DNA from 2 places in the Streptomyces sp. MMCC 100 genome. Region 2 is predicted to be linked to the other one. Evidence: riboswitches for the same ligand, from Rfam matches in the RefSeq annotation. Region 2 holds a riboswitch; the other holds the start of a gene.
The links. Region 2 has a riboswitch for glycine ahead of gcvP (aminomethyl-transferring glycine dehydrogenase). Riboswitches for the same ligand answer to the same signal wherever they lie in the genome.
Positions count from the first base shown of each region.

Region 1 (14,444 bases), 3.9 Mb from region 2:
CAGGTCGTCGCCCTGCGCCAGTGGCAGCTCGGCCCCAAGGTCACGGAGGACGCCGTCCTGCTCGTCTCCGAGCTGGTCGGCAACGCCGTACGCCACACCGGCGCCCGCGTCTTCGGCCTCCGGATGCGCCGCCGCCCCGGCTGGATCCGGGTCGAGGTCCGCGACCCCTCCCGGGGGCTGCCCTGCCTGATGCCGGTGCAGGAGACGGACATCAGCGGGCGCGGCCTCTTCCTCGTCGACAAGCTGTCCGACCGGTGGGGCGTGGATCTGCTGCCGCGCGGCAAGACCACCTGGTTCGAGATGCGGGTCGTGGACCGCTGAGAGTCCATCTGCCGCTGAATGCAACTCCGTTCGCCGGACACGCCACCTACGGGTGAGAATCCGGAACGTGCCGCTCCGCAGCCGGGATCGTATCCGCATGATCACCACTCGTCTGCGCCGCCGGACCGCTGCCGCCGTCCTGTCGCTCTCCGCCGTCCTCGCCACCTCCGCCGCCACCGTCCCCGGTGCCGCCACGGCCCCGGCGACGGCCACCGCCAAGGCCGCCCCGGCCTGCCCCCAGTTCGACGACAGGACCAAGGCCGCCGCCGACCGCGGCGTCGACGTCGACCGCATCACCCCCGAGCCGGTCTGGCGCACCACCTGCGGCACCCTCTACCGCAGCGACAGCCGCGGCCCGCAGGTCGTCTTCGAAGAGGGCTTCCACGCCAAGGACGTGGAGAACGGCCAGTACGACGTCGAGAAGTACGTCCTGGTCAACCAGCCCTCGCCGTTCGTCTCGACGAGCTACGACCACGACCTCTACAAGACCTGGTACAAGTCCGGCTACAACTACTACATCGACGCCCCCGGCGGCATCGACGTCAACAAGACCATCGGCGACACCCACAAGTGGGCGGACCAGGTCGAGGTCGCCTTCCCCGGCGGCATTCAGCGGAAGTACATCATCGGCGTCTGCCCGGTCGACCGGCAGACCAAGACCGAGATCATGAGCGAGTGCGAGAGCAACCCGCACTACCAGCCCTGGCACTGACACCGGCCGCTCGGGGCACGCCCCGGCTCAGGGGCCGCCCCGGCTCAGGGGCCGCCCCGGCTCAGGGCCTGCCCCGGCTCGGGGCCTGCCCCGGCTCGGGGCCTGCCCCGGCCCACTGTTCGCCCGGACTCAGGGCCGCAGGAACAACGCCTCCGAGCCCACCGGCCGGTAACCCGCCGCCTGGAACGCCCGCAGACTGCGGGCGTTCCCCGCCGACACCTGCGCCCACACCACCTCGCCCGCGGCCAGCTGCCGCGCCGCCGTCACCAGCCGCCGCCCCAGCCCCCGGTGCCGGGCCCCCTCCGCCACCTCCACGGCCACCTCCAGCCGCCCGGCCACCCCGCGGCCCAGCACCAGGACCCCGCCGTCCGCCGCCCACACCCGCACCCCGTCGCGCCGCCGCCGGGCCGCGACCACGCGGGGATGCCCCGGATCGGCGACCTCCGTCAGCGCGACCTCCGGGCGCCCCGGAAGCGGCGCACCGGTCAGCAGCACGTCGATGGTGTCCGTCGTACGTCCCGTACGCTCCGCGAAGGCCGCCAGGAACCGGGCGTTCATCGTCGCGGCCAGCGGGTCGCAGCCCAGCGACGCCAGCGTCTTGCGCACCCACCCCTCGTCCTCGTCGGTGAAGACGACCGAGTGCGCCGTGAAGGCGATGACCCCCGCGTCCCGGCCGCCGTGCCGGCGTACGACGCTCGTCCCGCCGTCCGCCGGCGGGAACACGCCCCGCGCCGCCGCGTCCAGAATGTCCCGCAGGCTCTCCGCCACACCGCGCTCCTTGAGTCTCCACCCACTGCAAGGCACAGACTCCCAGACATGGCCGACGACGGCACCGACCTGGTCTTCGAGGGCATCGACACCGCGGACCCCGACATCCGCACCCGCCTGCGCTTCGCCGCGACCGACCTGCCCGAGGGGCCGTCGCGATCGTGAACGGCCTGGAGCCCGCCTTCTCCCGCGAGGAGCAGTTCAGGTGGGTGGTCGCCGTACTGGGCGCACGGACGGGCGGTTAATCTGACCTGCGTCAGATGGACCCTATGCACGAAACGAGGGGCGGACCGGTGGCGGACATCGAGGAAGCACGCAAGCAGTTCGAGCGGATCGACACGGACGGTGACGGCCTCATCACCGCGGCCGAGTTCAAGACCGCGCTCGCCCAGGGCGGCGACTGGAACGTCACCGAGTCGGTGGCCGAGGCGATCATCGCCGGCCGCGACCTCGACGGCGACAAGCAGCTGTCGTTCGACGAGTTCTGGGCCCACCTGAACAAGCAGTGACGACGTGCTGAGGGGGCGCCCGTCGGTCACCCGGCGGGCGCCCGCTCAGGACTGGGCCCACTCCTTGAGCGCTGCCTTGCTGCCGAAGTCCGCCACGTTGGTGTCGACCGGATCGTCGGTGTACTGGTGGAAGCGCCACTTCGCCTGGATGCGCGGCTTGCCCGCCGAGACGTAGTCGGCGATCCAGAGGCCGTCACCGGCGTACGAGGTGTCGTCGACGTTCAACCAGAAGTTCCGGTTGCAGTAGAGCACGACCCTGTTGTCCGGCCGCAGCGACTTCAGCTTCTTGATGAAGCTGTCCTTCTCCGCGTTGCTCGGGTGGGTGCCCTCGCCGTTCGTCTCCCAGTCGACGGCGAGGATGTCGCCCTTGCGGTCCGGGGCCTTGGAGAGGAAGTACTCGGCCTGGGCGGTGAGGTTGCCCGGCCACAGGAAGTGGTAGAAGCCGACGACGAGTCCGGCGTCCCGGGCCCGCTTCGTCTGGGCCGCGAGCTTGGGGTTGACGTACGAACGGCCCTCCGTCGCCTTCACGAAGACGAAGGAGAGGCCGTCGGTGCCGTAGCTGGAGGACTGGTAGGCGCTGACATCGATGCCACGCAGCATGGGGCCTCCCTGAGGAGCTGTGGGGGGACGGGAGTTGGTTATTCCCCACGATGGCACGGGTGATCCCCGTCGGAGGCGGAAACGTCGACTTCGGTTCCCCCGGGCGCCATTGACGCGCGTAGCGCGGTGCCGCACGCTGGGCTCCGGTTCACGGACGACTCGACGGTCGGGAGGCCGGGATGTTCAGACGCGTGTCACGTCTCCTTCTCTCATTTGTCATGCTCATGGCTGGAGCGGTGGTCGGGGTGGGCGCCACCGCCGGCACCGCGCACGCCGACTCCTGCTACACCTGGAACCGCACTCTCTCCCAGGGCTCCTCCGGCAGCGACGTGACGCAGCTGCAGATCCGCGTCGCCGGCTGGGTCACCTCCGGCGAACGGCTCTCCTACGACGGCCAGTACGGCGCCCGGACCGCCGCCGCCGTCAAGAAGTTCCAGGCCGCCTACGGACTGGGCGCGGACGGCGTCGCCGGCCCCGCGACCTTCAGCAAGATCTACGCGCTCCAGGACGCGGACTGCACGCCCGTCCACTTCACCTACGCGGAGCTCAACAAGTGCAACTCGGACTGGTCGGGCGGCGCGGTCTCCGCCGCCACCGCCAAGTCGAACGCGCTGAAGACCATGTGGAAGCTGGAGGCGATGCGGCACGCCCTCGGCGACGTGCCGATCACCATCTCCAGCGGCTTCCGCTCCCGCGCCTGCAACAGCGCCGTCGGCGGCTCGTCCACCAGCCGCCACCTCTACGGCGACGCCGCCGACCTCACCGGCTCGCCCAGCTTCTGCCGGCTCGCCCAGCAGGCCAGGACCCACGGCTTCTCGGAGATCCTCGGCCCGGGCTACCCCGGCCACAACGACCACACCCACGTGGCCTTCGACCCGTCGCCGTACTGGTCGGCGCCGAACTGCGGCATCTGACCCGGCACCCACCCGTGTCCTGACCGACGCGGGGCGGACTCGACGGCCCGCCCGTCCGGGTCATCCGCTCAGCACTCGATGATGTTCACCGCGAGCCCGCCCCGCGCCGTCTCCTTGTACTTGACCGACATGTCGGCGCCGGTGTCCTTCATGGTCTTGATGACCTTGTCCAGCGAGACCTTGTGGGACCCGTCGCCGCGCATCGCCATCCGGGCCGCCGTGACCGCCTTGACCGCGGCCATGCCGTTGCGCTCGATGCAGGGGATCTGGACGAGGCCGCCGACCGGGTCGCAGGTGAGGCCGAGGTTGTGCTCCATGCCGATCTCGGCGGCGTTCTCCACCTGCTCCGGGGAGCCGCCGAGCACCTCGGCGAGGGCGCCGGCCGCCATCGAGCAGGCGGAGCCGACCTCGCCCTGGCAGCCGACCTCGGCGCCGGAGATGGAGGCGTTCTCCTTGAAGAGCATGCCGATCGCGCCGGCGGCGAGGAGGAAGCGGACCACGCCGTCCTCGTCGGCACCGGGGACGAAGTTCATGTAGTAGTGCAGGACCGCGGGGATGATGCCGGCCGCGCCGTTGGTCGGGGCGGTGACGACCCGGCCGCCGGCCGCGTTCTCCTCGTTCACGGCCATCGCGTAGAGCGTGATCCACTCCATGGCCAGGGCCTGCGGGTCGCCCTCGGAGCGCAGCTTGCGCGCGGTGTTCGCGGCGCGGCGGCGGACCTTCAGGCCGCCCGGCAGGATGCCCTCGCGGGTCATGCCGCGCTCCACGCACGCCTGCATCACGCGCCAGATCTCCAGCAGGCCCGCGCGGATCTCGTCCTCGTCGCGCCAGGCGCGCTCGTTCTCCAGCATCAGGGCGGAGATGGACAGGCCCGTCTCGCGGGCCAGGCGCAGCAGTTCGTCGCCGGTGCGGAAGGGGTACTTCAGGACGGTGTCGTCCAGGACTATGCGGTCCGCGCCCACCGCGTCCTCGTCGACGACGAAGCCGCCGCCGACCGAGTAGTAGGTCTTGGTCAGCACCTCGGCGCCCTGCGCGTCGTACGCCCACAGCGTCATGCCGTTGGCGTGGTACGGCAGGGCCTTGCGGCGGTGCAGGACCATGTCGTCGTCGTAGGAGAAGGCGATCTCGCGCTCGCCGAGGAGGCGGATGCGGCCGGAGGATTTGATCGTCTCGACGCGGTCGTCGGCACTCTCCACGTCCACCGTGCGCGGTGAGTCGCCCTCCAGGCCGAGCAGCACCGCCTTGGGGGTGCCGTGGCCGTGGCCGGTGGCGCCGAGCGAGCCGTACAGCTCGGCGCGGACCGAGGCGACGGAGTCCAGCAGCTCCTCGTTGCGCAGGCGGCGGGCGAACATGCGGGCCGCGCGCATCGGGCCGACCGTGTGCGAGCTCGACGGGCCGATGCCGATCGAGAACAGGTCGAAGACCGAGATGGCCACGGGGACTCCTCAGAACGGGGGTGGTGCGGAGGGTGGTGCTCCGGGTGGGCGCCGGACCTGCTTGTGGCGGACGCGGCGCCGCACCCGAAGGCGTGGTGTCTACTTGTTCAGACCCGGGTACAGCGGGTGCTTGTCGGCCAGGGCCTTCACCCGGGCCTTGAGGGCCTCCGCGTCGTAGGACGGCTTCAGCGCCTCGGCGATCACGTCCGCGACCTCGGCGAAGTCCTCGGCGGTGAAGCCGCGGGTCGCCAGGGCCGGCGTACCGATGCGCAGACCGGAGGTCACCATCGGCGGACGCGGGTCGTTCGGGACGGCGTTGCGGTTGACCGTGATGCCGACCTCGTGGAGGCGGTCCTCGGCCTGCTGTCCGTCCAGCTCGGAGTCACGCAGGTCCACCAGGACCAGGTGGACGTCCGTGCCGCCGGTCAGGACGGAGACGCCCGCCGCCTTGGCGTCGTCCCGCACCAGGCGCTCGGCCAGGATGCGGGCACCCTCCAGCGTACGGCCCTGGCGCTCCTTGAAGTCCTCGCTCGCGGCGACCTTGAAGGCGACGGCCTTGGCGGCCACCACGTGCTCCAGCGGGCCACCCTGCTGACCGGGGAAGACGGCGGAGTTGATCTTCTTGGCCAGCTCGGCCGTGGAGAGGATCACACCGCCGCGGGGGCCGCCCAGCGTCTTGTGCGTGGTCGTGGTGACCACGTGGGCGTGCGGGACCGGGTTCGGGTGCAGGCCCGCCGCGACCAGACCGGCGAAGTGCGCCATGTCGACCATCAGGTAGGCGCCGACCTCGTCCGCGACCTTGCGGAACGCGGCGAAGTCCAGCTGACGCGGGTACGCCGACCAGCCGGCCACGATCAGCTTCGGCTTCGTCTCCTTGGCGAGGCGCTCGACCTCGGCCATGTCGACCTGGCCGTCGTCGCCGACGTGGTAGGGCACGACGTTGTAGAGCTTGCCGGAGAAGTTGATCTTCATGCCGTGGGTCAGGTGCCCGCCGTGGGCGAGGTTCAGACCCATGATCGTGTCGCCGGGCTTGAGCAGCGCGAACATCGCGGCCGCGTTGGCCTGGGCGCCCGAGTGCGGCTGCACGTTGGCGTGCTCGGCGCCGAAGAGCGCCTTGACCCGGTCGATGGCGATCTGCTCGACCACGTCGACGTGCTCGCAGCCGCCGTAGTAGCGGCGGCCGGGGTAGCCCTCGGCGTACTTGTTGGTGAGGACCGAGCCCTGGGCCTCCATGACCGCGACCGGGGCGAAGTTCTCCGAGGCGATCATCTCGAGGGTGGACTGCTGGCGGTCCAGCTCGGCGTCGACGGCGGCGGCGACGTCGGGGTCCAGCTCGTGCAGGGGTGTGTTCAGAAGCGACATGCGGTCGGGACTCCTCAGCCGGCGGTGAAGGCGGTGTACTCGTCGGCGGAGAGCAGGTCGGCCGGCTCGTCCGTGATCCGCACCTTGAACAGCCAGCCGCCCTCGAAGGGGGCGCTGTTCACCAGCGACGGGTCGTTGACGACGTCCTCGTTGACCTCGGTGACCTCACCGGAGACGGGGGAGTACAGGTCGGAGACGGACTTGGTCGACTCCAGTTCGCCGCAGGTCTCGCCCGCGGTGACCGAGTCGCCGACCTCGGGGAGCTGAACGAAGACGACGTCACCGAGTGCGTTGGCCGCGTGCTCCGTGATGCCGACCGTCGAGGCGCCGTCCTCGGCGCCCGACAGCCACTCGTGCTCCTTGCTGTAGCGCAGCTGCTGGGGGTTGCTCATGGCCTGAATTCTCCTGTACGCGAGGAAGTGGCTGGTGAAGGGGGTGGCGGGGCGGAGTGGGACGACGAAAGAGCCGCCGGGAAGGCCGCCGGGAAGGCTGCCGAAGAGGGCTGTCGCCCAGTGTTACTTCTGGCGCTTGTAGAACGGCAGCGCCACGACCTCGTACGGCTCGTGACTGCCCCGGATGTCCACACCGACGCCCTCCGTGCCCGGAGCCGCGTGCGCGGCGTCGACGTACGCCATGGCGATCGGCTTGCCCAGCGTCGGGGACGGGGCACCGGAGGTGACCTCGCCGATCACCTCGCCGCCGGCGACCACCTGGTACCCGGCGCGCGGGACCCGGCGGCCCTCGGCGACCAGGCCGACCAGGACGCGGGGCGGCTCGGAAGCGGCGCGCTCGGCGGCCTCGGTCAGCGCGGCGCGCCCGACGAAGTCGCCCTCCTTCTCGAACTTCACCACCCGGCCGAGACCGGCGTCGAACGGCGTCAGCGCGGTCGTCAGCTCGTTCCCGTACAGCGGCATGCCCGCCTCCAGGCGCAGCGTGTCCCGGCAGGACAGGCCGCACGGGACCAGTCCGGCGCCCTCGCCCGCCTTGGTCAGCGCCTGCCACAGCTCGACGGCGTGCTCCGGCTTCACGAACAGCTCGAAGCCGTCCTCGCCGGTGTAACCGGTGCGCGCGATGAGCGCGGGAACGCCCGCGACCGTGCCGGGCAGACCGGCGTAGTACTTGAGGCCGTCCAGGTCGGCGTCGGTGAGCGACGCGAGGATGCCCGGGGACTCGGGGCCCTGCACCGCCAGCAGCGCGTAGGCGTCGCGGTCGTCGCGCACCTCGGCGTCGAAGCCGGCCGCGCGCTCGGTCAGCGCGTCCAGGACGACCTGGGCGTTGGAGGCGTTGGCGACGACCATGTACTCGGTGTCGTCCAGGCGGTAGACGATCAGGTCGTCCAGGATGCCGCCGTCCTCGCGGCAGATCATGGTGTAGCGGGCGCGGCCCGGCTTCACGCTGCCGATGTTGCCGACCAGCGCGAAGTTCAGCAGCTCGGCCGCCTGCGGCCCGGTGACGGTGATCTCACCCATGTGCGAGAGGTCGAAGAGACCGGCACGGGTGCGCACCGCGACGTGCTCCTCGCGCTCGGAGCCGTAGCGCAGGGGCATGTCCCAGCCGGCGAAGTCGGTCATCGTCGCGCCCAGCGCGCGATGCGTGGCATCGAGCGCGGTACGGCGCAGTTCGGTACTGCTCATCGGTCGGTCGTCTCCCAGGACAGGACGTGGCGAGGTCGGTCCTCCCCATCTGTCATCGGAACCTGAGAGGTTCGCCACGGCCACCGGAGTACGGCGATCAGGGCTTGCACCTTGGGTGGGACAGCCGTCGGGGGCGGTCCGCTTTTCAGATGTGCCTCGCCCGCGCGGTAACGGTGCCTGAGAGATTCAAGGGAGGGACTTGCTCCTTCGGCGCCCCGGCGCGGCCGGGGACTCTCCCGCGCGGATTCAAACGGCCGGTATGCAGTTGGCGTCGCCATCATTGCACGCCGGGTCGATCCATGGCAGACCGTGATCTGTAACCGGCTTGTGGCAGTAAGCGAACGAAAACGCGAGACCTGCGCATTACCTTCTCTTTACACTCGACGGGGAGGGACTCGTGAACCGCCCCAGGGGAGGACGATCACGGTGAACAGGACCACGGCGTACGCCACGACCTCGGGACTCGCGCTGCCCAAGCAGCCGGCCGCTCCGGCGACCGAGGCGTGCGCCCCTTCGCCCACGCCCGTCGTCCGTGACCTCAGGGACCGCGACGGCCGCAGCCCGCACGCTCTGCTCTTCGGCCCCCGGGACCTGGTGGTGATCACCGGCCTGCCCGGCAGCGGCAAGTCCACGCTGATGCGGCGCACCGTGCGCGGCGGGCGCGTCGACTCCCAGGACACCCGCGACCGCTGGGACCGCCGCATGCCGCGCCTGCTGCCGTACGCGCTCTACCGCCCCCTCGTCCGCCTCGCCCACTACGCCGGACTGCGCCGCGCGCTGCGCTCCGGCGAGGGCGTCGTCGTGCACGACTGCGGCACGCAGGCCTGGGTGCGCGGCTGGCTGGCCCGCGAGGCCCGCCGCCGGGGCGGCACCCTGCACCTGCTGCTGCTCGACGTCGGCGCCGACGAGGCCCTGGCCGGCCAGCGCGAACGCGGCCGGGGCGTGTCGCAGTACGCGTTCCTGCGGCACCGCGCGGCCAACTCCCGCCTGCTGCGCGCGGTGACCGAGGGCGCGCTGCCCGCCGGCTGCGCCTCGGCGGTCGTCCTCGACCGGGCGGCGGCGGACACCCTGCACCGGATCGCCTTCACGGGGTGACGCACGGTAGGGCGCCGGGGCCGAACGGGTTAGCCTTTCAGCCACGAACAGCGGTACCAGGCAGGCGGTAGGTAGGCAGATGGACTTCCCGGCACAGGCGCACCCCCATCCGCACGGCGGGTGGCCCGGCAACGAGCTGGAGGAGGTGCTGTCCGCCTCCCTCGGCGTCCCGACGGCCGGCGGCCGGATCGTGGAGGTCCTCGGCCGCAGCTTCCTGTGGATACCCCTGCCCAACGGCGGCGGCCCGCACAGCGGCCCCCTCGACCTGCCCTCGCTGGAGATCGACGGCCAGGCCTACGTGCCGGCGTTCAGCTCCGAGGAGCAGTTCCGGCAGGTCGCCGGGGCGCAGATGGCGTACACCGTCGCCCCCGCCGCGGAGTTCGCCCGCGGTCTGCCCCCGCAGGTCGGCATCGTGGTGAACCCGGAGGGCGTGGTGGGCATCCCGCTGCCGCCGCCCGCCGTGGCCGAGCTGTGCCGGGCCGGACGCTCCCCGCTGGACGGGCCCGCGTCCGGCGGCCGGGTCCGCCTCTTCGAGCCGGACTGGCAGGACGACCCGGTGGACTTCCTGGCCGCCGCCTCCGCCGAGTTCGCCGCCACCGGCGTCGTACGCAGCGCGCGCCGCTGCCTGGCCGCCGTCGAGACCGCCGACCCGGTCCTGTACGTCGGCGTCGAACTCGCCCACTGGGAGGGCGACGCCCGCGCCCTCCCCCTGGAGGCCCTGGGCCGCGCCCTGACCAAGTCCCCCCTGAAGTGGCAGGTCAACCTGGTCCTCCTGGAGGCGGCCCAGGACCCGGTCTGCGACTGGATGCGGGACAAGGTCCGCCCGTTCTACGACCGTGACTTGTAATCACCGCCTGGGGCAACGTACCCAAAGGGCGCGGGGAACTGCGCGATCAACCACGGCGGAACCCGCACCCGCAGGACGACAGCACACCCCGAGCTCAAAGGCCCCCGCACCCGGCGGAGCCTTAAGCTGGTTCCAACACCGGGGGAACTTCTCGAAGGGGCGATACACGTGAGCGCCAGCGGCACCACGACCGGGCAGGTCGAGCACATGCTGCGCCAGGTGACGCCCGGGCGTTACGACGCCTACGAGGCCCTGCTGCGCGCCCTCGCCACCCCCACCTCCGGCCAGGTCTGGATGCTGCTGTGGCACGGACAGGCCGGCTCCCCGGACGCCCAGTACGGGAACATGGAGGTCGAGGGCTACGGCTACGCGCCCTGCGTCACCTCCGCCCAGGAGCTCTCCGCCAGTGGCTGGAACCGGTCGTACGAGGTGGTCGACGGCCTGGAGGTCGCCCGCGCCCTCTACCCGGACCACTACGGCCTGTGGCTCAACCCGCACGCCCCCGGCGGCGGCGTCGGCGTCCCCTGGCTCGACCTGCGCCGTATCGCCTCCGGACTGGACCGCCAGCCCGCCGGGCCCCTGCGCCTGTCCGAACCGGCCATCGAGATCCCCCAGTTCTACGCCCTGCTCGCGCAGAACGCCCACCGCACCCCGGCGGTCCGCGCGCTGCGCCGCGCCTGGGTGCAGCCGACGCTGGGAGCGCCGTATCTCGCCATCGGCCTGGACGTGTACGACACCTCCCCGCCGGCCGTCGACGCGGTGCGCGCGATGATGCAGCAGTCCGTCGGCGCGGTGCCCGACGGGCTGCCGGTGTCGACGGTGGCGATGACCGACACCCACGACCCGGTCGCCCTGTGGCTGCGCGCCAACGCCCGCCCGTTCTACGACCGCGAGGCCCACGCGCCCGCCCCCGCCCAGGCGCCGGCGGGTGGCTACGGATACCCTCCGGCCGGTAGCCGGTACTGACGGCCGGAGACAGGACGGAGGCGGCGGCGACCGCCTGCCCGGCGGTCGGGCGGGGCCACCGGACCGGGACATCAGGGATCATCTTCGCGCGTAGATGACGGCACAAAGCACCATCATGTCCCCGATGTCCCAACTCGCCCGCGTCCGGCCCCCGTTACCCGCTGTCCGGATAACGGAACACCTCAAACAGCATCACGGTTGCGCATCCATTCCCCGTCAGCTCTGGCTACAGATCGCCAAAGCGTTGAAGACTCCCGCAACAAGGGGTGGTTGCTCGCCTCTTTGTACGACGGACTGATCACGCCGCTACAGCGGCAAGTGCGGGCCGGCTACCGCCGGTTGAGAGGGGTCCCTGCCAGATGACGGCACCATTGCACGAGCCGACCGCGGAAGCGGCCCCGAGTGCGGCAGAGGAAGCGGCGGTCGCCGGCGCCGAGGCCAAGTCGGTACAAGGGCGCTCCCTGGGCCGGATCGCCTGGGAGCGCCTGAAGAGGGACAGGCTGGCCCTCGCGGGCGGCGTCGTGGTGCTGGTTCTCATCGTGATCGCCGTGCTCGCGCCCCTGATCACCTCCCTCTACGGGCAGGAGCCCAACGCGTACAACGAGGACATGATCGACCCGCTGTTCGGCACCCCCACGGGTTCCCTGGGCGGCATCAGCGGCGACCACTGGCTCGGCGTGGAGCCGGTCAACGGCCGTGACATCTTCGCCCGCATCGTCCACGGAGCCCGGATCTCGCTGCTCGTCGGCTTCCTGTCCGCGATGGTCGCCGTGGTCATCGGCACCGTCCTCGGTGTCCTGGCCGGCTTCTTCGGCGGCTGGGTCGACTCCCTCATCAGCCGGATCATGGACGGTCTGCTGGCCTTCCCGCAGCTCCTGTTCATCATCGCGCTGGTCTCCGTGCTGCCGGACTCCATGCTGGGGCTGAGCGGCACGGGCGTGCGCCTGCTCATGATGATCGTGGTCATCGGCTTCTTCGGCTGGCCCTACATCGGTCGCGTGGTCCGCGGCCAGACCCTCTCGATGCGCGAACGGGAGTACGTCGAGGCGGCCCGGTCGCTGGGGGCCGGACGGTTCTACATCCTGTTCAAGGAACTGCTGCCCAACCTGGTGGCGCCGATCATCGTCTACACGACGATGATGATCCCCACCAACATCCTCACCGAGGCGGCGCTCAGCTTCCTGGGCGTGGGCGTCAAGCCGCCCACGTCGTCCTGGGGGCAGATGCTCTCGAGCGCGATCGACTACTACAAGTCGGACCCCATGTACATGGTGGTCCCCGGTGTGGCGATCTTCATCACCGTTCTTGCCTTCAACCTCTTCGGTGACGGCGTGCGCGACGCGTTGGACCCGAAGGGCTCCCGCTGACCTGCCGTACCGCAAAGCGACCCGTGGCACCTGCACGGGGTCTCTCATCTAATCCGGAGGATCCGAGATCGTGACTACCCAACGCACCTCAGGGCGGCGCAAGCAGGCTTTGGCCGCTGCCGCAGTGGTCGCCGCGCTGCTGACCACGGCGGCGTGCGGCGGCGGCGGCGATGACGACGGCGGCAGCGGTTCGAAGAACGGCGCGGCCGGCTTCGACGCCGCCAACAACAAGGTCGCCCAGGCCTCCGAGGCCAAGAAGGGCGGCACGCTGAAGTTCGCCAGCTCGCAGGACGCCGACTCGTGGGACACCACGCGTGGCTACTACGGCTTCATGTGGAACTTCTCCCGCTACTACAGCCGCCAGCTCGTCACGAACAAGACGGAGCCGGGCAAGACGGGCGCCGAGGTCACCCCCGACCTCGCGACCGACGTCGCCAAGGTCTCGGAGGACGGCAAGACCTACACGTACACCCTGCGTGACGGCATCACCTGGGAGGACGGCAAGCCGATCACCTCCAAGGACGTCAAGTACGGCATCGAGCGCGTGTGGGCGCAGGACGTGCTGTCCGGCGGTCCGACGTACCTCAAGGAGGTGCTCGACCCCAAGGACGAGTACAAGGGCCCGTACAAGGACAAGTCCAAGGACAAGCTGGGTCTGAAGGCGATCGAGACGCCGGACGACAAGACGATCGTCTTCCACCTGCCGCAGGCCAACTCGGACTTCGAGGAGATGCTCGCGCTGACCTCGGCGTCCCCGGTCCGCCAGGACAAGGACACCAAGTCCAAGTACGGCCTGCACCCGTTCTCCTCGGGCCCGTACAAGTTCGAGTCGTACAACCCGGGCAAGGACCTGACCCTGGTCCGCAACACCGAGTGGAAGCAGAGCTCGGACCCGATCCGCAAGGCGTACCCGGACAAGATCACGATCAAGTTCTTCACCAACGCCAACGACCTGGACGCCCGCCTGATCGCCGGCGACTACGACATCGACCTGGCCCAGACCGGTCTGTCGCCCCAGGGCCGCACCACGGCGCTGAAGGAGCACAAGGAGAACCTGGACAACCCGGTCTCGGGTTACATCCGGTACGCCGCGTTCCCGCAGAACGTGGCGCCGTTCAACAACATCCACTGCCGCAAGGCCGTGCTCTACGGGGCCGACCACGTCTCCCTGCAGACCGCGCGCGGCGGCCCGGTCGCCGGCGGTGACATCGGCACCAACATGCTGCCGCCCGCCGTCCCGGGCTCCGAGGGCCAGAAGTACGACCCGTACGAGATGGCCGGTGCCAACAAGAAGGGCAACGTCGAGAAGGCCAAGGAAGAGCTGAAGGCCTGCGGCCAGCCGAACGGCTTCAAGACCACCATCGCGGTCCGCAACAACAAGCCGGTCGAGGTCGCCACCGCCGAGTCCCTCCAGGCCTCGCTGAAGAAGGTCGGCATCAACGTCGAGATCGACCAGTACGACGGCTCGCAGTACGCCAGCGTCATCGGTAGCCCCACGAACGTGAAGAAGAAGGGCTACGGCATCATCATCATGGGCTGGGGCCCGGACTTCCCGTCCGTGCAGGGCTACGGTCTGCCGCTGTGGCACAGCGACTACATCCTCGACAGCGCGAACAACAACTTCGCGATGATCGACGACCCGAAGATCGACGGTCTCTTCGCCGACTACCTGACCGCGAAGGACGACGCGGGCAAGGAGAAGATCGCCACGGAGATCAACCACAAGGTGATGGAGGGCGGCTACTACCTGCCCTTCGTCTTCGAGAAGTTCATCAACTGGCGTTCCAGCAACATCGCGAACGTGTACACCACCGACGCCTACAGCGGTATGTACGACTTCGTGAACATCGGCCTGAAGAACCCCAAGAAGTAACCGGTACACCCGCCGTACGGCACGAAAGGCAGGTGAAGGC
Region 1 is NZ_JBGORK020000001.1:6,386,161-6,400,604, reverse strand. It holds gene ABS735_RS29500 (ATP-binding protein) at 1-321, shown strand, start outside; gene ABS735_RS29495 (ADP-ribosyltransferase) at 419-1,033, shown strand; gene ABS735_RS29490 (GNAT family N-acetyltransferase) at 1,163-1,801, opposite strand; gene ABS735_RS29485 (EF-hand domain-containing protein) at 2,095-2,310, shown strand; gene ABS735_RS29480 (glycoside hydrolase family 25 protein) at 2,356-2,910, opposite strand; gene ABS735_RS29475 (D-Ala-D-Ala carboxypeptidase family metallohydrolase) at 3,090-3,824, shown strand; gene ABS735_RS29470 (L-serine ammonia-lyase) at 3,893-5,260, opposite strand; gene glyA (serine hydroxymethyltransferase) at 5,360-6,622, opposite strand; gene gcvH (glycine cleavage system protein GcvH) at 6,637-7,014, opposite strand; gene gcvT (glycine cleavage system aminomethyltransferase GcvT) at 7,138-8,256, opposite strand; glycine riboswitch at 8,296-8,411, opposite strand; glycine riboswitch at 8,412-8,505, opposite strand; gene ABS735_RS29450 (AAA family ATPase) at 8,683-9,351, shown strand; gene ABS735_RS29445 (enhanced serine sensitivity protein SseB) at 9,431-10,198, shown strand; gene ABS735_RS29440 (enhanced serine sensitivity protein SseB C-terminal domain-containing protein) at 10,367-11,164, shown strand; gene ABS735_RS29435 (ABC transporter permease) at 11,524-12,531, shown strand; gene ABS735_RS29430 (ABC transporter substrate-binding protein) at 12,602-14,404, shown strand.
Region 1: it holds a riboswitch for glycine, as region 2 does, so the genes downstream of both, gcvT (glycine cleavage system aminomethyltransferase GcvT) here and gcvP (aminomethyl-transferring glycine dehydrogenase) in region 2, are expected to answer to the same signal.

Region 2 (14,444 bases):
AGGCGGCGCGGCTGCTCGGCGTCAGCCCGGACACCGCGCGCCGCTGGGCCGACGCGGACCGGATCACCACCCGTCGCGACGAGGGCGGGCGGCGCGTCGTCGACGGGCGCGACCTGGCCGCGTTCTCGGTCGAACTCGCCCGCGCCGGCGGCGCCGACGAGGAGACGCCGTACACCTCGGTCCGCAACGCGTTCCCGGGGATCGTCACCGCGATCAAGCTCGGTGACGTCGCGGCCCAGGTCGAGATCCAGGCCGGGCCGCACCGGCTCGTCTCCCTGCTGACCAGGGAGGCGGTGGAGGAACTCGGCCTGGAGGTCGGCGTGGAGGCCACGGCCCGGGTGAAGTCGACGAATGTACACATCGACAGGACGTGAATCACGCGGCCGATGACCGCCCGAACTACGGCCGCACGAACGACAGCCGCACGACGACAGCCGTGCGAACAACAGCCTTAGCCGTACGAACGCACATGCCAGCCGTTTCCTCCCCAATGCTTGCTCATGCGATGCGACAGGAGACTTATCCCTCGCAGATGCGGAAGTATGATCTGCGCAATGGGGGTCACCGTCCGCTCGGCCGCCGAGCCCGTCGGCCCCTGCCCAGATCGCAGAGGGAGTGGCCCGTGATGACCCGTTCCGAGCGCAGGACCCATCGCATCCGCCGTGCCGTGCGGATGGCCGGTGCGGGGGCCGCCGCACTGCTGGCCCTGAGCGCGTGCTCGTCGTCCTCGGACGCGGACAAGGACTCGGACTCCGCCGGCGCCTCGTCCTCCTCCGCGGGGGTCTCCGGCCAGGTCACCGTCTTCGCCGCGGCCTCGCTCAAGGAGAGCTTCACGACGCTCGGCGAGACCTTCGAGAAGCAGCACCCGGGCACCGAGGTCACGTTCAACTTCGCCGGCAGCGACACCCTCGCCGCCAGCATCACCGGCGGCGCCCCGGCGGACGTGTTCGCCTCCGCCAGCCCGAAGACGATGGCCACCGTCACCGACGCCGGGGCCGCGGCCGGCACCCCGGCCACCTTCGTGCGCAACCAGTTGGAGATCGCCACCCTGCCGGGCAACCCCGACAAGATCTCCTCCCTGAAGGACCTCACCGGCTCCGGCCTCAAGGTCGTGCTGTGCGACAAGACCGTGCCGTGCGGCGCCGCGGCCCAGAAGGCACTGGAGGCCAGCGGTCTCGAGCTCACCCCGGTCTCGTACGAGCAGGACGTCAAGGCCGCCCTCACCAAGGTCGAGCTGAAGGAGGCCGACGCCGCCGTCGTCTACAAGACCGACGTGAAGGCGGCCGGTGACAAGGTGACCGGCGTCGACTTCCCTGAGTCGGCCAAGGCGGTCAACGACTACCCGATCACCCTCCTCAAGGACGCCCCCAACACCGACGCGGCCAAGGCCTTCATCGAGCTGGTGAAGTCCGCCGAGGGGCAGCGGGTACTCACCGGGGCCGGGTTCCGCACGCCGTGACCAAGTCCGCCGGAACGACGCCCGCGCCACCCGGGGCAGACCTTGTGGCCGGTGGACCGCGCCGTACCCGCCGCCGGGGACGCATGGTGCCGGTCCCCCTGCTGGTACCCGCCCTGATCGGCCTGGCGTTTCTGCTGCTGCCCCTGCTCGCCCTGGTGGTCCGCGCCCCGTGGAGCGGTCTGCCGGAGCAGCTGACCAGCCCGGAGGTGTGGCGGGCCCTGCGGCTGTCGCTGCTGTGCGCGACGTCGGCGACCGTGCTGAGCCTGGTCGTCGGCGTGCCCCTGGCCTGGCTGCTGGCCCGTACCGACTTCCCCGGCCGGGGCTTCGTCCGCGCGCTGGTGACGCTGCCGCTGGTGCTGCCGCCGGTGGTGGGCGGCGTCGCGCTCCTGCTGGCGTTCGGGCGCAACGGCGTCATCGGGCAGTGGCTGGACGCGTGGTTCGGGATCACGCTGCCGTTCACGACGACGGGCGTCGTCCTCGCGGAGACCTTCGTGGCGATGCCGTTCCTGGTCATCAGCGTGGAGGGCACCCTGCGCGCCGCCGACCCACGCTACGAGGAGGCCGCCACCACCCTGGGCGCCTCCCGCTTCACCGCGTTCCGCCGGGTGACGCTCCCGCTGATCGCGCCGGGCATCGCGGCGGGCGCCGTGCTGGCGTGGGCGCGGGCGCTGGGCGAGTTCGGGGCGACGATCACGTTCGCGGGCAACTTCCCCGGCCGGACCCAGACCATGCCGCTGGCCGTCTACCTCGCCCTGCAGAACGACCCGGCGGCCGCGATCGCCCTCAGCCTGGTGCTGCTGGCCGTCTCCATCGCGGTACTGGCCGGTCTGCGGGACCGCTGGATCAGGGCATCATGACCACTGGGCGAACCACCGGGCACGGCCGACAGACCTGCACGAGGGCGACATGACCGACACCGAGCACCCGACCACCGTAGAAGCCACCGGCCACGCCGCACCCGACGGCGGCCTCGACGCCCGGCTCGTCGTGCAGCGCGGCGCCTTCCGCCTGGACGTCGCCCTCACCGCCGCGCCCGGCGAGGTCGTGGCCCTGCTCGGACCCAACGGCGCGGGCAAGACCACCGCCCTGCGCGCGCTCGCCGGCCTGACTCCCCTCGCCGGCGGTCACCTGCGCCTGGACGGCGCCGCGCTGGACGGCAGGCCGCCGGAGTCCCGCCCGGTGGGTGTGGTCTTCCAGGACTATCTGCTCTTCCCGCACCTGACCGCCCTCGACAACGTCGCGTTCGGACCTCGCTGCCGGGGCGCGAGCAGGGCGGAGGCCCGGGCGCGGGCCGCCGCGTGGCTGGACCGCATGGGTCTGGCCGCCCACGCGGGCGCCAAGCCCCGGCGCCTTTCCGGCGGGCAGGCCCAGCGCGTCGCCCTCGCGCGCGCCCTGGCCACCGGCCCCCGGCTGCTCCTGCTGGACGAGCCGCTGGCGGCCCTCGACGCCCGGACCCGGCTGGAGGTGCGCGCCCAGCTCCGCCGCCATCTGACCGAGTTCGAGGCCGTCGCCGTACTGGTCACGCATGACCCGCTGGACGCCATGGTGCTGGCCGACCGGCTGGTCGTGGTCGAGGACGGCGCGGTCGTCCAGGAGGGCAGGCCCGCCGACATCGCCCGCCGTCCCCGCACGGACTACATCGCCCAGCTGGTCGGCCTGAACCTCTACCGGGGGCAGGCCGAGGGGCACACCGTACGGCTCGGCACCGGCCCGGGCATCACCACCACCGAGGATCTCTCCGGTCCCGTCTTCGTGGCCTTCCCGCCGGGCGCCGTGACGCTGTACGGCGAACGTCCCGCCGGCTCCAGCGCCCGCAACCTGTGGCGCTGCGAGGTCGCGGGCCTGGAGAGCCACGGCGACCAGATCCGCGTGGACCTCACGGGCGAACTCCCGCTCGCCGCCGACCTCACCACGGTCGCCGCGGCCGAGCTGGGCCTCCATCCGGGTGCCCGGGTGTGGGCGACGGTCAAGGCGACGCAGACCCATGCATACCCGGCGTAACGCCCGCGCCGGGCTACGGTGCCCCCATGAGCCTGAGCATCCGCAACCAGCTCCCCGGCACCGTCACCGCCGTCACCCCGGGCGAGGCCATGGCGACGGTCGGGGTCCGTCTCTCCGGCGGCCAGGACCTCACCGCCGCGATCACCCGGGCGTCCGCCGAGGACCTCGCGCTCGCCCCCGGCACCACCGTCCGGGCCCTGGTGAAGTCCACCGAGGTGGCCCTGGCCACCGGGCGCGTCGACGGCCTGTCCATCCGCAACCGGCTGCCGGGCACGGTCACCGCCCTCGCCACCGGCGCCGCGATGGCCTCCGTCACGGTCGCCGTCGAGGGCGCGGAGCTGACCGCCGCCATCACCCGGCAGGCCGCCGACGACCTGGCCCTGTCCGTCGGCGTTCCCGTCGTCGCGCTGGTCAAGGCGACGGAGGTGTCGCTCGCCACGGTGTGAGACGCCGAGAGGCTCCGTCCGGGCCCTGGGAGCCCGGACGGAGCCTCTCTCACCTCTGCGGCGGGACTCAGTCCTCGTACGCGTCCAGCGGCGGGCAGGAGCAGACCAGGTTCCGGTCGCCGTAGGCCTGGTCGATGCGGCGCACCGGCGGCCAGTACTTGTCGGCGGCGGACACACCGGCCGGGAAGACGGCCTCCTCGCGCGTGTACGCGTGGTCCCACTCGCCGCCCAGCGCGCCCGCGGTGTGCGGGGCGCCGCGCAGCGGGTTGTCGTCGGCGGACCAGGCGCCGGAGCCGACCTTCTCGATCTCCGCGCGGATGGCGATCATCGCCTCGCAGAACCGGTCCAGCTCGGCCAGGTCCTCGGACTCGGTCGGCTCGATCATCAGCGTGCCGGCCACCGGGAAGGACATCGTCGGCGCGTGGAAGCCGTAGTCGATCAGCCGCTTGGCGACATCGTCGACGCTCACGCCGGTCGCCTTGGTCAGCGGGCGCAGGTCGATGATGCACTCGTGCGCGACGAGACCGCCCGGGCCGGTGTACAGCACCGGGAAGTGCGGCTCCAGGCGCTTGGCGATGTAGTTGGCGGACAGCACGGCCACCTGCGTGGCGCGCTTGAGGCCCTCGCCGCCCATCAGCCGGACGTACGACCAGGAGATCGGCAGGATGCCGGCCGAGCCCCAGGGCGCCGCCGAGATCGGGCCGACACCCGTCTGCGGACCGGCCGTGGGCTGCAGCGGGTGGTTGGGCAGGTACGGCGCCAGGTGCGACCGTACGCCCACGGGGCCGACGCCGGGACCGCCGCCGCCGTGCGGGATGCAGAAGGTCTTGTGCAGGTTCAGGTGGGAGACGTCGCCGCCGAAGTGGCCGGGCTTGGCGAGGCCGACCAGGGCGTTGAGGTTGGCGCCGTCCACGTAGACCTGGCCGCCCGCGTCGTGCACCTGGGCGCAGATGTCGGCCACGTGCTCCTCGAACACGCCGTGCGTGGAGGGGTACGTGATCATCAGCACGGCCAGTTCATCGCGGTGCTTCTCGATCTTGGCCCGCAGGTCCTCGACGTCGATCTCGCCGTCCTCGGCGGTCTTGACGACGACGACCTTCATGCCGGCCATCACGGCGCTGGCGGCGTTGGTGCCGTGCGCGGAGGACGGGATGAGGCAGACGGTGCGCTGCTCGTCGCCGTTGGCCCGGTGGTAGCCGCGTACGGCGAGCAGGCCCGCGAACTCGCCCTGCGACCCGGCGTTGGGCTGCAGCGAGACCTTGTCGTACCCGGTGACCTCGGCCAGCCGCTCCTCCAGCTCGCGGATGAGGGTCAGGTAGCCCTGCGCCTGATCTGCGGGCGCGAAGGGGTGCAGCGCGCCGAACTCGGGCCAGGTGACCGGCTCCATCTCGGTGGTCGCGTTGAGCTTCATGGTGCAGGAACCCAGCGGGATCATGCCGCGGTCCAGCGCGTAGTCCCGGTCGGCGAGGCGGCGCAGGTAGCGCAGCATCGCGGTCTCGGAGCGGTGCTGGTGGAAGACGGGATGGGTCAGGAAGTCGTCGGTGCGCAGCAGCGCCCCGGGCAGAGTCTCCCCGGCCTCCGCGTCCAGTGCCTCGACGTCGCCCTCGACGCCGAAGGCCAGCCACACGCCGCCGACCTGGGCGCGCGTGGTGGTCTCGTCGCAGGCGAAGGACACGTGGTCGGCGTCGACGAGGCGCAGGTTGATGCCGTTCTCGCGGGCGGCGTGGACGATCTCGCCGGCCCGGCCGGGCACCCGCGCGGTGACGGTGTCGAAGTAGGCGCCGTGGACGATCTCGACGCCGCCCTGGGCGAGGCCGGCAGCGGTGATCGTGGCGTACCGGTGGGTGCGCCGGGCGATGGCCCGCAGCCCCTCGGGGCCGTGGTAGACGGCGTACATGCCGGCCATGACGGCGAGCAGCACCTGCGCGGTGCAGATGTTGCTGGTGGCCTTCTCGCGGCGGATGTGCTGCTCGCGGGTCTGCAGGGCCAGGCGGTAGGCCTTGTTGCCGTCGGCGTCCACGGAGACGCCGACCAGACGGCCGGGCAGGCTGCGGGCGAACTTCTCGTGCACGGCCATGTAGCCGGCGTGCGGCCCGCCGAAGCCCATCGGCACGCCGAAGCGCTGGGTGGTGCCCACGGCGATGTCCGCGCCCAGCTCGCCGGGCGAGGTGAGCAGCGTGAGGGCGAGCAGGTCGGCGGCGACGGTGACGAGCGCGCCGAGCTCGTGCGCCCGGTCGATCACCGGCTTGATGTCGCGTACGGCCCCGGAAGCGCCCGGGTACTGGATCAGGACGCCGTTGATCTCCCGCTCGGCGACCTCGGCCGGGATGCCCTCGCTCAGGTCGGCGACGACCACCTCGACGCCGGTCGGCTCGGCGCGGGTCTGTATCACGGCGACGGTCTGCGGCAGGGCGTCCGCGTCGACCAGGAACAGGCCCTTCTTGTTCTTGCCCATGCGCCGGGAGAGCGCCATCGCCTCGGCGGCGGCGGTGCCCTCGTCGAGCAGCGAGGCACCGGAGGTGGGCAGCCCGGTCAGCTCGGCGACCATCGTCTGGAAGTTCAGCAGGGCCTCGAGCCGGCCCTGGGAGATCTCCGGCTGGTACGGCGTGTACGCCGTGTACCAGGACGGGTTCTCCATGACGTTGCGCAGGATGACCGGCGGGGTGAAGGTGCCGTAGTAGCCGAGGCCGATCATGGAGTCGAGGACCTGGTTGCGGTCGACCAGGGAGCGCAGCTCGGCCAGCACCTCGGCCTCGGAGCGCCCGCCCGGCAGGTCGAGCCGGTCGGCGTTCTTGATCACATCCGGCACCGCGGCGGCCGTCAGTTCGTCGAGCGAACCGTAACCGACCTGCGCGAGCATCTTGGCCCTGGCCTCGTGGTCGGGGCCGATGTGGCGCTGCTCGAACGGCATGGCCTGTTCGAGTTCGGAGAGCGGAGTGCGATGGGCGGTCATTGCGGAGGCCTCCTGGTCTGACGACCTTCGAGGGGCACCACGGCGCGGGTACCCGGACGGCCTCCCCCTCTGTCATCTCAACCTGAGAGCTTCACCGGACGAGCCCGTGGGCCCTTCCGGCTTTCACCGTCGGTGAGAGCGGAAGCCGTCGACACCCGCCCTGCTTTCCAGAGTGACCTCGTCCGTGCGGTACGTGAGCCTGAGAGATTCCGGGGAGGATTTGCTCCTTCGGCGTCTCCGGCGGTGTCCGGAGAACTCTCCCGCGCGGGGTCAGCAGCCGTTTGCCAGCGTACCAGCGAGGCACTCGCGCGAACTTCGAGTGGCCGACCCGCCACATGTGCTCTTTTGTAGTACTTACGGATGATTAGGCGGCTGGTGTGCGACCCCAGTGCGGCCCAGTGGTGCGATCAAGTGGAGGGCCCCGTGCGTACTGACATCGATCCGCGGAACCTGATCGGCCGCAAGGCGTTCGACCGCGACGGCACCAGGATCGGCACCGTGGACGAGGTGTACCTCGACGATGCCACCGGCGTCCCCGAGTGGGCGGCGATACGGACCGGCCTCTTCAGCAGGGACGCCTTCGTCCCCCTGGAGCCCAGCGAGCTGGTCGACGGCACCCTGCGCGTGCCCTTCGACCGGTCCCTGATCAAGGAGGCGCCCGACTTCGGCGTCGGCCGTCACCTCTCGCCGGAACAGGAACTCCAGCTCTACCACCACTACGGCCTGGACGTGGCGGCCGCTCCCCCGCCCCCCGACCGCGACTTCGGCAAGCTGGCCGGCAAGGGCAACGACGACAGCTGACGACGACAGCTGCCGCACCGCCCGCAATACCCGGCCGCCCGCGCTACCCGGCCGCCCGTCTCGCGGGCCCGCCCCCACCGGGTCCGCCAGCGGGTCCTCCCGCGGGTTCTCCACCGGATCCTCGCACCGCGGGGGCGACCAGCGGCAGGGGGTCCGCCGGGGTCAGCTCCGGGTCGTCCACCGGGAAGGTCCGCACCCGGCCGACCTCGGAGTACGGCGTCTCGAACCGCACGGTGACGCGCCCGAGGCCGCTGCCCTGTACCCACCCGTGCCCGAGCTCCGCGTGCCGTACGTCGTGCCCCGCCGGCCACCGGCGCTCGGCGGGCGAGGGGCTGTGCTCCTCGACGGGCCCGGTCTCGGGCTCCTCGGCCGGTACCTCGGGACGATCCCCCGCCGCTTGTGCGAACAGGTCCTCCTGCGTGTAGTCGGCGAGACCGCTGACGCCCACCCCGAGCAGCCGCACGCCGCCCGTGGTGTCCACCGAGTCCAGCAGTCTGGCGGCGGCCTCCCGCACCACCGCGGGGTCGTCGGTGGGTCCGCGCAGCGTCTCCGAGCGCGTCAGCGTGGAGAAGTCGTATCTGCGCACCTTGAGCACGATCGTCCGCCCGGACAGACCGGAGGCGCGCAGCCGACGCACGCAGCGGTCCGCCAGCCGCCCCACCTCGACACCGACCCGCACCCGGTCGTGGATGTCCACGTCGTAGGTGTCCTCGACCGACACGGACTTGGTCTCCCGCTCGGCGACCACCGGCCGCTCGTCACGCGCCAGCGCCATGGCGTACAGCGCGTGGCCGTGCGCCTTGCCCAGCAGCCGTACCAGCTCGTCCTCGCCGGCCTCGGCGATCTCGCCGACCGTGGTGATCCCCGCCCGGCGCAGGTGGTCTCCCGTGGCCGGCCCCACCCCGGGCAGCGTCCGCACGGTCATCGGCTCCAGCATGGCCCGCTCCGTCCCCGGCGGGATGAGCACGAGTCCGTCGGGCTTGGCCTCCTCCGAGCCGATCTTGGCGAGCATCTTGGAGGCGGCGAGCCCGACGGAGCCGGTGAGGCCGGTGACGGCGCGGATGTCCGTGCGCAGCTTCGCCCCGGCCAGCCGCGCCGACTCCGCGTCCCAGGCCGCTTGGCCGGCCTCCAGGTCCACGAAGGCCTCGTCCAGGCTCAACGGCTCCACCAGGGGCGACAGCTCCCGCAGCAGCCGCATGACCTGCTCGCTGATCGACCGGTAGAGCTCGAAGCGCGGAACGAGGTAGGCGGCGTGGGGCGCGAGCCGACGTGCCTGGCCCATGGGCATCGCGGAGTGCACCCCGAACACCCGCGCCTCGTACGAGCAGGTGGCGACCACGCCGCGCGGTCCGAGGCCGCCCACGACCACGGCCTTCCCGCGCAGACTCGGCTTGGACGCCTGCTCCACCGAGGCGAAGAAGGCATCCATGTCGAGATGCAGGATCGTGGGCGCGGTTCTCACATCTCCGATGCTGCCCTACGCCACTGACAATGCCGCCACCACCGGCGGGAGGACACCCGGGGCGCGTCGCGCCACCACCGGCGGGAGGACACCCGGGGCCGCGTCGGGGTTCAGACCGCCCTGTTGTTCCGCCGCCGGGCCAGCTCGTCGGCAGGATTGTGCCCGACCAGCGTCTCCCCCGTGTCGATCCGCTCCCCGTGCAGCTGGGACAGCGCGCTCTCCACGTCACGCCACACCACGCCGACGGCGATCCCGAAGACGCCCTGGCCGCCCTGGAGCAGGGCGTGCACCTCGTCGGGAGAAGTGCACTCGTAGACGGTCGCGCCGTCGCTCATCAGCGTCATCCGCTCCAGGTCGCGAAAGCCGCGCTCCCGCAGGTGCTGGACGGTGGTGCGGATGTTCTGCAGTGACACTCCGGTGTCGAGGAAGCGCTTGACGATCTTCAGCACGACCACGTCGCGGAAGCTGTACAGCCGCTGCGTTCCGGACCCGTGCGCGGGCCGCACGCTGGGCTCGACGAGGCCCGTGCGGGCCCAGTAGTCGAGTTGCCGGTAGGTGATGCCGGCGGCCGCACAGGCCGTCGGCCCGCGATAGCCGATCTGCTCGGACGCCATGGACGTCGCCCCTCCGCTGGTCGCCACGGCTGCCGGTCGCTGCGGACCGGGATCGGCCGCGCCACCGTGCCGGGCGTGGCCCGCGCCTGCGCGAAGCCGGGAGCCCGGGGGAGGGTACGGACCGCCTGCCCCGAGGCTGTGCCCGGGGCCACCCCCAACCGTACCGTCGCCGCTGATTCTCACGCCGACCTCCGTCCTTGACGTGCCTCCTCGAAGGTAGGCAGTCACCAAGGGTGCGTCAACGATCGCCACACTCGGCACGCCGAGTGATAATCACCCTACGAGTGGTTTCCCGTGCCCGATCCCGGGAAAGGCTAGCCGGATGTGCCCGGACAGGGCCGCGCCCGGCCCTGAACCGCCCCCGGCCGCATGCGTCACTGGTTGCTGCTTCCGAAGTCCTCGGGCGAGATCTGGTCGAGGAACTCGCGGAACTTCTCCACCTCGTCCTCCTGCTCGTCCGGGATGGCGATGCCGGCGTCGTCGAGGACCGTGTCGCTGCCGTAGATCGGCGTACCGGTGCGCAGGGCCAGCGCTATGGCGTCGGACGGCCTGGCACTGACCTCCACCCCGCTCGCGAAGACCAGCTCGGCGTAGAAGACCCCGTCGCGCAGGTCGGTGATGCGCACTTCCGTGAGCTCCTGGCCGACGGCCTCCAGCACGTCCTTGAACAGGTCGTGGGTCAGCGGCCGCGCGGGAGCCATGCCCTGCTGGGCGAAGGCGATCGCCGTCGCCTCCCCCGGTCCGATCCAGATGGGAAGGTAACGGTCGCCGCCCACCTCGCGCAGCAGCACGATCGGCTGGTTGGAGGGCATCTCGACCCGGACACCTACGACATCGAGCTCGTTCACACAGCAACCCTAGGCCGTGCCCGGGACGTTTGGGTAGTCGGGCCGGGATCGGGTGGGCGATCCGGGTCTGGATCGGGTGGGCGATCAGGATCCTCGGTCCCGCCCGTTTCAGGGCAGCCGCACGCCCAGAGCGGTCTGCACGAGCGCCGCGTGCAGCTTCACCGCCAGGCCCGCCAGCTCCTTGGTGCGGGCTTCCGCGTGTGCCCTGGTCTGGGGGTTGCGGTGCCGCTTCAGCGGGGCCACCACCTGGTCCACGAGACCGGCCTCCCGGTCGGCGGCCGCCTTCATCACCCGCAGGTGCCGCGGCTCGATCCCGAACCGCCCCAGCTGCACCACCAGCGACGCCACGGTGACCGCCTCGGCGTCGTACGCCCCGTCGGCCAGCGGGACGAGGAGTCCGTACGACTCCCACTCCTTCAGCTCCTGGTCGCCGATCCCGGCCGTGGCGAGAAGCTCGTCCCGCCCGATCCTGGCCACCGTCGGGCTCTCGGCGGGCTCCGGTACGGCCGCCTCCCCCTCCCGCTGCCGGCCGACCCTCGGCAGCGCCACGGCCTCACCGCGCTCCACGGCGTCCAGATGCTCGCGGATCACCTTGAGCGGCAGATAGTGGTCCCGCTGCATGCGCAGCACCTCGCCGAGGCGCTCGACGTCGTGCGCGCTGAACTTGCGATACCCGGCCGGGGTCCGCCGCGGCTCGACGAGACCCTCCGACTCCAGGAAACGGATCTTGGAGATGGTGATGTCGGGGAACTCGTCACGCAGCGCGTTCAGCACCGCGCCGATGCTCATCAGCCCACTGTCCGTGGCGGCGGCGCCTTGCCCGGCGCCGCCGCTCGGTGTTTGAAACATGGACCTTCCCTGGAGGTTCCCCGGGCGTGCGGCCCGGGGGGCGGGTCAGTAACCCCGCTGGCTCGCGTAGAACACCAGCCGGTACTTGCCGATCTGCACCTCGTCACCGTTCGACAGGGCGACCTGGTCGATGCGCTCCCGGTTGACGTACGTACCGTTCAGGCTGCCGACGTCGGCGACCGTGAACGAACCGTCCGGGCTGCGACGGAACTCCACGTGCCGACGCGAGACCGTCACGTCGTCCAGGAAGATGTCGCTCTGCGGATGACGCCCGGCGGTGGTCAGCTCGCCGTCCAGCAGGAAGCGGCTGCCCGAGTTGGGACCCCGGCGTACGACCAGGAGCGCGGAGCCCAGCGGCAGCGCGTCGACGGCCGCCTGCGCCTCGGGAGAGAGCGCCGGCATCGCCGTCTGGCCGGTGACCTCGGCGTCGTAGGCCTCCAGGCCGGAGATGGAGATCGTGGAGGTCGTCTCGGACGCGCGCTCCGGGACCGCGCCGGCCCGCAGCGGAGCGCCGCAGTTGGAGCAGAAGCGGCTGTTCTCCGCGTTGCGGTTGCCGCACCTCGTACACACCAGGGCCGACATGGACGGATCCTCCTGCCGCGGCTGCCCCGCCGGGGCGTTCGACGCGTACGGGTCGGGGTTCAACCCTCCACCCGTACCCGAGGCCGAGGGCTGGCCGAAACCTATGCCGCCGGACTGAGCAGGGTCAACAGACGGCGCGCCCGGACCACCCACCTGGTCCCGGAACATCGGGCGTGAGCCCTCCGCGTCGGGCTGTGCGCGATGGCGAGCGGTCGCGTTGTCGCTGCTGCCCTCTCGCGCGCTCTTGCCGAACAACTTCGCAAACAACTTCACGGGCGATTCCCCTTGACCGAAACAGACCCGCCCGTGGGGCAGGACGAACCCTTATTGAACGCACTGACCGACCCGGACACCTTCACAACGTCCGTCTCCACCAGACAGTTTCCACCACGCACCACCCAATCGGTGCGCCGACCCCCCGCAACCTCATGCCCTCGCCGGACGCCCCCCATGCACCGCCGGTTCACTAGGAGGACGACCGAGCGTAGTCAGGCCGCTTCGCCGCTCGCAAGGCGTCCACGACGATCTTGCTCGACCGCTCAACAGTAACGGTGGCCTGTTCCTTCTCCAGAGTCTGCACCACTCCTCCAGGAATGTTGAGAGCCGGTTCGAGGTCCTGCGGCTTGCCGATGACCTGGAAACGATACGGCGCATTGATCTTGTTCCCGTCGACGCTGACGGAGTTGTCGGAGTCGGCGAGATACGTGCCGGCGACGACCCGTACGCCGTTCACCTGGATCGCCTCCGCACCCGCCGCGCGCAGCTCCTGGATCGCGTCGAGCAGCATGTCCGCCTCGACCGTCCCCTTCGTGTCCTCGATGGTCACCGTGATGCCGGGCCCCTGCGCGGCCACGGTGCCCGCGAGGATGCCCAGTTGCCGCTCCTTCTCGAGCGTCTGCTTGCGGGCCTCCTCCGCCTGGTCGGAGCTGTTCTCCAGCTCGTCGCGCTGTTTCTCGAGGCCCTGCTTCTCGTCTTCAAGACGCTGAGTACGGTCGTCCAGTTCATCGAGGATGCGGACCAGATCCTCCTGGCGGGCGCCACGCAGCGCGCTGTCGCTGTCACTGTTGGACGCCACCTGGACCGCGAGACCGAAGCCGAGCCCGAACAGGAGCAGAGCGACGATGAGTTGGGCCCGCGTGAGGCGCGGCGGCCACAGCCCCTTCAGAAGCCGCTGCCTGCCGGTCAGCCCGTTCCGCTCCTGCTGCGTGCCCTGCGGCGGGTCGACCGTCCGGGCGTCCGCGTCCGGGTTCTCCGCAGGCGCCACTTCCTCGGGCAGCTCCTTGCGCAGCCGGTTCGCGCCCTGCTCGTCGTGCTCGCTCATCGGCCTCACGCCCGGAAGACGTGGCGTCGGATCGCCGCGGCGTTGGAGAAGATGCGGATGCCGAGGACCACCACGACACCGGTGGACAGCTGGGCGCCGACGCCCAACTTGTCGCCCAGGAACACGATCAGTGCGGCGACGACCACGTTCGACAGGAACGACACCACGAAGACCTTGTCGTCGAAGATGCCGTCGAGCATGGCCCGCAGACCACCGAAGACGGCGTCCAGCGCCGCCACGACGGCGATCGGGAGATACGGCTCCACGGCCGCCGGCACCTCGGGCCGGACCAGCAATCCGGCCACGACTCCCACGACGAGGCCCAGTACGGCGATCACGATGTGCCCTTCTCGGTTATCGGCTGTGCTGTACGTACGATCAGACTCGGTGCGGCCGGCAGCTTGAGGTCGTCCGCGACGGAGATGGCGGTCCGGATGCCGTAGCTCTCCTGCAGCGCATGCAGGTACAGCCCGTCGGCGCTGTCCTGGAACGCGGTGCTCAGCCGCTCGCCGTCCCCCACCGCGAGCACCGTGTACGGCGGCACCAGCGGCCTGTTGTCGACCAGTATCGCGTCACCCGCGGCCCTGATCGCCGACAGCGCCGTCAGACGCTGTCCGTTGATGGAGATCGCCTCGGCGCCCGACTCCCACAGCCCGTTGACCACGCGCTGCATGTCCCGGTCCCGTACCCGGCCCGTGTCGGAGAAGCCGGAGGTGCCGCGCGGTTTCCCGTCGGCCCCGGTGCCCACGTCCTTGGCGTCGTTGACCACGAGCTTCACACCCGGACCGTGCACCTCGACCGCGCCCGCCAGGGTTCCCACCAGGTCGGACCGGTCGCCCTCGCCGCTCTTCTCCAGCGCCTCGCGCCGGCGCGCGTTCACGTCGTCGCGCAGCTCGTCGACGTTCTTCTCCAGCTTGTCGGCCGCCGAGGTCTCCCCCTCGATGCGGTCGACGAGCTCCTCACGTTCCTTGGCGACGGCGGGAGCGGCGACCCGCGCCTGAGCAGCCCCGACCGTCACGACCAGGGCCGCAAGCACGAGCCCGGCCGCAAGGCCCAGCTTGGCACGGAGCGTCTTGGGCATCCCGCCGCTGCCGTCGGCCTTCTTCCG
Region 2 is NZ_JBGORK020000001.1:2,451,197-2,465,640, reverse strand. It holds gene ABS735_RS11355 (TOBE domain-containing protein) at 1-374, shown strand, start outside; gene modA (molybdate ABC transporter substrate-binding protein) at 626-1,459, shown strand; gene ABS735_RS11345 (ABC transporter permease) at 1,543-2,316, shown strand; gene ABS735_RS11340 (ABC transporter ATP-binding protein) at 2,366-3,460, shown strand; gene ABS735_RS11335 (TOBE domain-containing protein) at 3,487-3,906, shown strand; gene gcvP (aminomethyl-transferring glycine dehydrogenase) at 3,974-6,859, opposite strand; glycine riboswitch at 7,037-7,132, opposite strand; gene ABS735_RS11325 (PRC-barrel domain-containing protein) at 7,283-7,660, shown strand; gene ABS735_RS11320 (DNA polymerase IV) at 7,704-9,122, opposite strand; gene ABS735_RS11315 (MerR family transcriptional regulator) at 9,233-9,919, opposite strand; gene ABS735_RS11310 (bifunctional nuclease family protein) at 10,111-10,584, opposite strand; gene ftsR (transcriptional regulator FtsR) at 10,693-11,433, opposite strand; gene ABS735_RS11300 (FHA domain-containing protein) at 11,479-12,330, opposite strand; gene ABS735_RS11295 (DUF881 domain-containing protein) at 12,482-13,336, opposite strand; gene ABS735_RS11290 (small basic family protein) at 13,342-13,674, opposite strand; gene ABS735_RS11285 (DUF881 domain-containing protein) at 13,671-14,444, opposite strand, start outside.